2 regions of the Xanthobacter pseudotagetidis genome follow, and region 1 is predicted to be linked to the other one. Evidence: predicted binding sites of a transcription regulator. Region 1 holds the regulator's gene; the other holds the start of a gene.
What was found. Region 1 encodes LexA, which represses DNA repair genes until DNA is damaged. Its sites were predicted from a motif close to TGTTCNNNNTGTGTTCNG; they were not measured.
Positions count from the first base shown of each region.

Region 1 (3,407 bases):
TGAGCCTCGCGCTGCTGTGCCTGTGCCTGCTGCGCGGCGCGCTGCGCGCGCTCGCTCTGGCACCGCTGGCGCTGGCGGTGATTGTCGCGCCCGCGCCGTTCCGCCCGGAAATCCTCATCGCGCCCAACGGCGAGACGGTGGCGGTGCGGGCCGCCGACGGGCGGCTGTCGGTCATCGGCGCGCGCGCCCACCGCCTGATCGCCGAGCAATGGCTGACGCGCGAGGGCGACCGGCGCAGCGCCGACGACCCGGCGCTCGCCGCGGCCTTCGCCTGCGACCCCACGGGCTGCGTCGCGCCGCTGCCGAGCGGTGGCGCCATCGCCGTGTCGCGCCGCGCCGAAGGCCTGGCGGCCGATTGCCTGACAGCCCGCATCGTCGTCACCCGCGATGCGGCGCCACATGCGTGCCCGGCGCGGGTGATCACGCCGGCGATCCTGGAGCGCACCGGGACGCTGGCCTTCCTGCCTCAGGCGGGAGCGGATGCGGCGCGCGCCGGCACGGACTGGCATGAGGAGGGGCGCCGGCCCGAGATTCGACGCGGCGGCGCAATCCCGGACCCGGAGATCTCGGAAGCCGGCATGGACACCGCCGCACACGGCATGCGCAGCGCGGATCGGGATCAAACCGGCGAGGCCCTGCCGGCGGGCGAGGAGGCGGGCGGCCCCGATTCGCCGGTACCCGATCGCCAGGCACGATCTCCCGCGCAGGACGGTCCCCCGCAGGATGGCCTGAACCCTCCATCCTCCGCATCGGAGCAGCACCCTGGCCGCCGCGCGCCCGCCGCGCGGGATGACCTGAACCGTCCGGTCCCCGTGCCGGAGCCGGAAACGGCACCGATGATCGCCCCGCTGCAGCAGCGGGGCCCCCTCGCCTGGGTAGCCCTGAAAGCGGTCCCGACCCGGCCGGCTTCGCTTCACCGCCCCTGGATGCCGGTCCTGCCGGCGCTCAGTCAGGAGGACGCCGCCGATGACCTCGATCTCGAAGCCCTGGCAGCGGATGCGGCGGACCCGCGCTGAGGCCATGGGGCGCACCAGCGCCGAGGGCGCGATTCGACGTCTCAGCCTTTTCCCGGCTTTGCCGCGCCGACGGGCCGCCGCCGATCCATTTCCGGACACGGCATCGCGTCCACACATCGCGTCCAGTCATCGCATCGAGACATCGCGCGCCGAGCGCCGGCGCTCGGCTCAATAGCGGCGCATCAGCCCCACGAGGCGGCCCTGGATGCGGACGCGGTCGGGGCCGAAAATGCGTGTCTCGTAGGCCGGATTCGCCGCCTCCAGGGCGATGGAGGCCCCCTTCTTGCGTAGGCGCTTCAGGGTCGCCTCCTCGTCGTCCACCAACGCGACGACGATGTCGCCGGTGTCGGCGCTGTCGCAGCGGCGGATCAGGACCGTGTCGCCGTCGAGGATGCCGGCCTCGATCATGCTGTCGCCGCGCACCTCCAGGGCGAAATGCTCGCCGGAGCCCAGCATCTCGGGGGGAATGTTGAGGTTGTGGCTGCGCGACTGGATGGCGGAGATGGGCGTGCCGGCGGCGATCCGGCCCATGACCGGCACGGCGACGCTCTGGCCGCCGCCGTCCTCGTCCTCGGCCACCGGGCGCACCTTGCCGAGGCTGCCTTCGATCACGGCCGGTGAAAAGCCGCGCCCGCCGCGCGCTGCGGCGAGGCCCGGCGCCACGCTGTCCGGCAGCCGCACCACTTCCAGCGCCCGCGCCCGGTTCGGCAGGCGGCGGATGAAGCCACGCTCCTCCAATGCGGTGATGAGGCGGTGGATGCCCGACTTGGAGCGGAGATCCAGCGCCTCCTTCATCTCGTCGAAGGAGGGGGGTACCCCGGTTTCCTTGAGGCGCTCATGAATGAACCGAAGCAGGTCATATTGCTTTCGCGTCAGCATTCTTCGCCCCCGTGCCGCTTGCCCGCCGGCCGTGGGCACCCCTTGCCCATCCCGCCGGTCCGTCCCCGCCGCCGCAACGGAGGGAAGAAACAAATCATGAACAACTACTATCTGTTCCTTTTGTGTTCCGCAAGTAGTGAAGATGACGTAAAGGCGGCCACGCGGGTCGCTCAGTCCTGGAACAGGATCACCTGGCAGGGCGTCCCCGCGCTGGCGGCGGGCGCGTCGGCATCGCGGACGAGCAGCGCGTCGGCCGCCGCGAGCACCGAGAGCAGGGAACTGTCCTGGACCGGCAGCGGCGTCGCGAGCAGGCCGCCGGCGCCGTCGTCAGAGAGCGTCGCGCGCATGAAGTCCATGCGCCAGTCATTGGCCGGCATGTCGCAGCCGAGCCGGGCCGGAACGGTGCGGTAGGTCGGCGCGGTCTCGCCCTGAAGCGCGCGGATCAAGGGCGCCAGGAACAGCATCCCGCAGACGTGCGACGACACCGGGTTGCCGGGCAGGCCGAGCACCCGCAACGCGCCGCGCCGGCCGAACATCAGCGGCTTTCCGGGGCGCAGCGCGATCTTGTGCACCTCGAGCTCAACCTGCTCGGCCTTCAGCGCCGGAGCCATCAGATCGTGGTCGCCCACCGAGGCGCCGCCGGAGGAGACCAGGATGTCGACGCCCCCATCCATGGCCTGGCGGATGGCGGCGCGGATGGCGGCGAGGTCGTCCCGCACCACGCCGAGGTCCATCACCTCGGCGCCGGCGGCCCGGGCCAGGGCGGCGAGGCCGAACGAGTTGGAGACCACGATCTCGCTGTCGGCGCCGGTGCCGCGGCCCGGCATCACCAGCTCGTCCCCGGTCTGTACCAGCGCCACGCGCGGGCGCCGCGCGACGGGGATCTCGGCGTGATCCATGGCGGCGGCGAGCATCATGTCGCGCGCGGTGATCCGGTGGCCGGCCGAAAGTCCCGGCGCGCCCTTCGCGAAGTCACAGCCGGCCTTGCGGACATTGCGCAGGGCGGCGGTGGGCGCGGTGGTGGTCATCAGGTCGCCGTCGCGGGCGGTGTTCTCCTGGATCACCACCGTGTCGGTGCCCTCGGGCAGCACCGCGCCGGTGAAGATGCGCGTGCATTCGCCCGGCCCCACCGCGCCCGCGAACGGCCGCCCGGCGGCGGATTCGCCGATCACCCGGAGCCGGGAAGGGGTCTCGACGATGTCGGCGGCGCGCACAGCGTAGCCGTCCATGGCCGACATGTCGGCCGGCGGCTGGGACCGGTTCGCCAGAAGGTCGCGGGCGAGCACCCGGCCGGCGGCGGCGGCGACCGGCACCCATTCCTCGGCCAGCGGCTCCACCGGGCCGGCGACCAGGCTCAGGGCCTCAGCAACGCTCATGAGTGCCATGGGAGATGCCTCGCGGGTCAGAGCGGTTCGGCGCGGAAGTGGCCGCTGCGCCCGCCGGATTTCTCGATCAGCCGCACGCCTTCGATCCGCATGGCGCGGTCGACCGCCTTGGCCATGTCGTAGACCG
Region 1 is NZ_CM195534.1:3,077,329-3,080,735, reverse strand. Features, by position in the region: gene V5F67_RS14115 (ComEC/Rec2 family competence protein) at 1-1,016, shown strand, start outside; gene lexA (transcriptional repressor LexA) at 1,185-1,895, opposite strand; gene V5F67_RS14105 (molybdopterin molybdotransferase MoeA) at 2,066-3,280, opposite strand; gene moaC (cyclic pyranopterin monophosphate synthase MoaC) at 3,298-3,407, opposite strand, start outside.

Region 2 (3,407 bases), 1.9 Mb from region 1:
GAACAGCTTCTCCAGCTCCTCGGGCGAGACCTTGATGGGCAGCACGCCGTTCTTGAAGCAGTTGTTGTAGAAGATGTCCGCGAACGAGGTGGAGATGATGCAGCGGATGCCGAAGTCGAGCAGCGCCCACGGCGCGTGCTCGCGCGAGGAGCCGCAGCCGAAATTGTCGCCGGCCACCAGGATCTTCGCGCCCTTGTAGGCGGGCTGGTTCAGCACGAAGCCGGGATTGTCGGACCCGTCCTCCTTGTAGCGCATCTCCGAGAACAGGCCCTTGCCGAGCCCGGTGCGCTGGATCGTCTTCAGATACTGCTTGGGGATGATCATGTCGGTGTCGACATTGACCAACTTCAGCGGCGCGGCGACGCCTTCGAGAACGGTGAACTTTTCCATGTGGGGCCTCGGCTTTTCTCGTTGTCCTTGGGGTTGGGTGCGCACATGCGCTTGGGTCTTGTCCTAACAGGCGCCGGGGGCGATGCCCAGCACCCGCCGGGTCAGCGGGAAGGGCCGGGCAGCATGCGGCGGAGCACGTCGTCCTTCAGCACGAAGTGGTGCACCAGCGCCGCGGCCGCGTGGATGAGGGCGATCGCCACCAGCGCGTTCGCCAGCCATTCGTGCACCTCCTTGATCTCGCGCGCGAAGGTGCGGTCGGCGGCGATCGGCGAGGGAAAGGTGAACAGCGAGAAGAAGGTCACCGCATCGCCGCGCAGGAAGGCGAGCCAGATTCCCACCAGCGGGGTCGCGATCAGCAGCAGGTAGAGCAGCCCGTGCGCCGCCTCCGAGGCGATGCGCACCGGGCGCGAGAGCGCGGCGGACGGCACCGGCTGGCGCGCGAGCAGGCGGTTGGGGATGCGCAGCGCCACCAGCGCGATCAGCGCGAGGCCGACCGAGATGTGCGTCCACCAGATGTAGGCGCGCCCCACGGACCCGCGCGGGAAGAACGCTTCCAGATAGGTGACCCCGTAGACCACGAGCACCGCGAGCGCCACCAGCCAGTGCAGGGCGCGCATGGAGCAGGAATAGCGAGTGAGGGTCGGATCGGCAGGCATGGCAGGCTCCCATTGTTTGGAGCATTTCTAATCTGTGGCGCGCCGAGGTCCATGTGGCATCAAGGCCCATCCGCCATCTCCTCGATCCGCTCCATGTCGTCGTCGGACAGGCCGAAATGGTGGCCGATCTCGTGCACCAGCACGTGGGTCACGAGGCCGCCCAGCGTCTCCTCGTGCTCGGCCCAGTAGTCGAGCATGGGCCGGCGATAGAGGAACACCATGTTCGGCATCTGGCCGGTCTGGGCGGTGGCGCCGTCCTGGGCGCGGCCGATGCCCTGGAAGAGGCCCAGGAGGTCGAACTCGCTCTCCGCCTCCATGGCCTCCAGCACCTCCTCCGACGGGAAGTCCTCGACCCGGATCACCACGTCGCGGCACAGGCGGCGGAAGCCTTCCGGCAGGCGGGCGAAGGCCTCGCGCGCCAGCTCCTCGAAATCGCCGAGGCTCGGCGCCTCGCGGTCGCGCCAGGCATTGGGGGGGCTCATGATTTCGATACCTCTCCCTGGGCGGGGTCTCCACGACAACTATTCGCGCCTGTCCGGTCGAGTACTCACGCGACCGTTACAACGCTGAACGCTTTATGAACGCGGACCTCAAGCGCCGTTCAGTCCGGTTTGGTTAAGGAACTCTTAATGGGTCTGCATCGTTGACGGCGCAGACTAGGACTTGGGAGAGTGACCATGCTTCGGAAGCTTGCGGTCACCGGTGCGCTGGTGACGATCATTGGAATCGCTGCGTTTTTCGCTCCCCACGAGGCGAGCGCGGCCCCTGTGTCCGCGTTCGTCGCCGCGCTCAGGTGAGGGCGGCACGGAGGCGAACGGTTAGAAATCCGTTCGCACAGGCGGCGATTTCACGATCTTGTGATTGAAGCGGGCGACCCTTTCGGTTGCCCGTTTTTCTTTTGCAACAGTCCAGGGACCGGCCGCCGGACCCGCCGACGGCCGTCCGATACCGTTTCGCCGATCAGCCCTGCGGCCAGGTCCGCACGTCCACGAAGCGGCCGGCGATCGCCGCCGCCGCCGCCATGGCGGGGGAGACGAGATGGGTGCGCCCGCGCGGACCCTGCCGGCCCTCGAAGTTGCGGTTCGAGGTGGAGGCGCAGCGCTCCTCCGGGGACAGCCGGTCGGCATTCATGGCGAGGCACATGGAGCAGCCCGGCTCGCGCCAGTCGAAGCCCGCCGCCAGGAAGATCTTGTCGAGGCCCTCGGCCTCCGCCTGCTCCTTCACGATGCCGGAGCCGGGCACGATCATGGCGGCGACGTTCGGGTTCACCTTCTGGCCGGCGACCATCTTCGCCACCACGCGCAGGTCCTCGATGCGCGAGTTGGTGCAGGAGCCGATGAACACCCGGTTGACCGGGATGTCGGTGATCTTGGTGCCGGCGGTGAGGCCCATGTAAGCGAGCGCGCGGTGCTTGGCGGCGCGCTTCACCTCGTCGGCGATCTGCTCCGGGTCAGGCACCACGCCTTCGATGGAGATCACGTCCTCGGGGCTCGTGCCCCAGGAGACGATCGGCGGCAGGCTGGCCGCGTCGAGCTTGAGCTCGGTGTCGAAATAGGCGCCCTCGTCCGTGCGCAGCGTGTCCCAGTAGCGCCGCGCCGCGTCCCAGTCGGCGCCCCTGGGGCTCTTGGGGCGGCCTTCGAGATAGGCGTAGGTCTTCTCGTCCGGCGCCACCATGCCGGCGCGCGCGCCGCCCTCGATGGACATGTTGCACACCGTCATGCGCCCTTCCATGGAGAGGGAGCGCATGGCCTCGCCTGCATACTCGATCACGTAGCCGGTGCCGCCGGCGGTGCCGATGGTGCCGATGATCGAGAGGATGATGTCCTTCGCGCCCACGCCGTGCGGCAGCTTGCCGTCGACGGTGACGCGCATGTTCTTGGCCTTCTTCTGGATCAGCGTCTGGGTGGCGAGCACGTGCTCCACCTCCGAGGTGCCGATGCCGTGGGCGAGCGCGCCGAAGGCGCCGTGGGTCGAGGTGTGGCTGTCGCCGCAGACGATGGTGGTGCCGGGCAGGGTGAATCCCTGCTCCGGGCCGATCACGTGGACGATGCCCTGGCGCTTGTCGAGTCCGTCATAGTATTCGATGCCGAATTCCTTGACGTTCTCGGCTAGCGCCGCGATCTGCGCCACGCTTTCCGGGTCCGGGTTCGGCAGCGTGCGGTCTGTGGTGGGGATGTTGTGGTCCACCACCGCCAGCGTCTTGGCCGGCGCGCGCACCTTGCGGCCGGACACGCGCAGGCCCTCGAAGGCCTGCGGGCTGGTCACCTCGTGGACCAGGTGGCGGTCGATGTAGAGCAGGCAGGTGCCGTCCGCCTGGCGCTCGACCACGTGGTCGTCGAAGATCTTGTCGTACAGGGTGCG
Region 2 is NZ_CM195534.1:180,176-183,582, reverse strand. Features, by position in the region: gene leuD (3-isopropylmalate dehydratase small subunit) at 1-390, opposite strand, end outside; gene V5F67_RS00860 (cytochrome b) at 492-1,046, opposite strand; gene V5F67_RS00855 (metallopeptidase family protein) at 1,106-1,528, opposite strand; gene leuC (3-isopropylmalate dehydratase large subunit) at 2,007-3,407, opposite strand, start outside.
Region 2: the regulator LexA is predicted to act here: its motif matches at 1,613-1,630, upstream of V5F67_RS00855 (metallopeptidase family protein).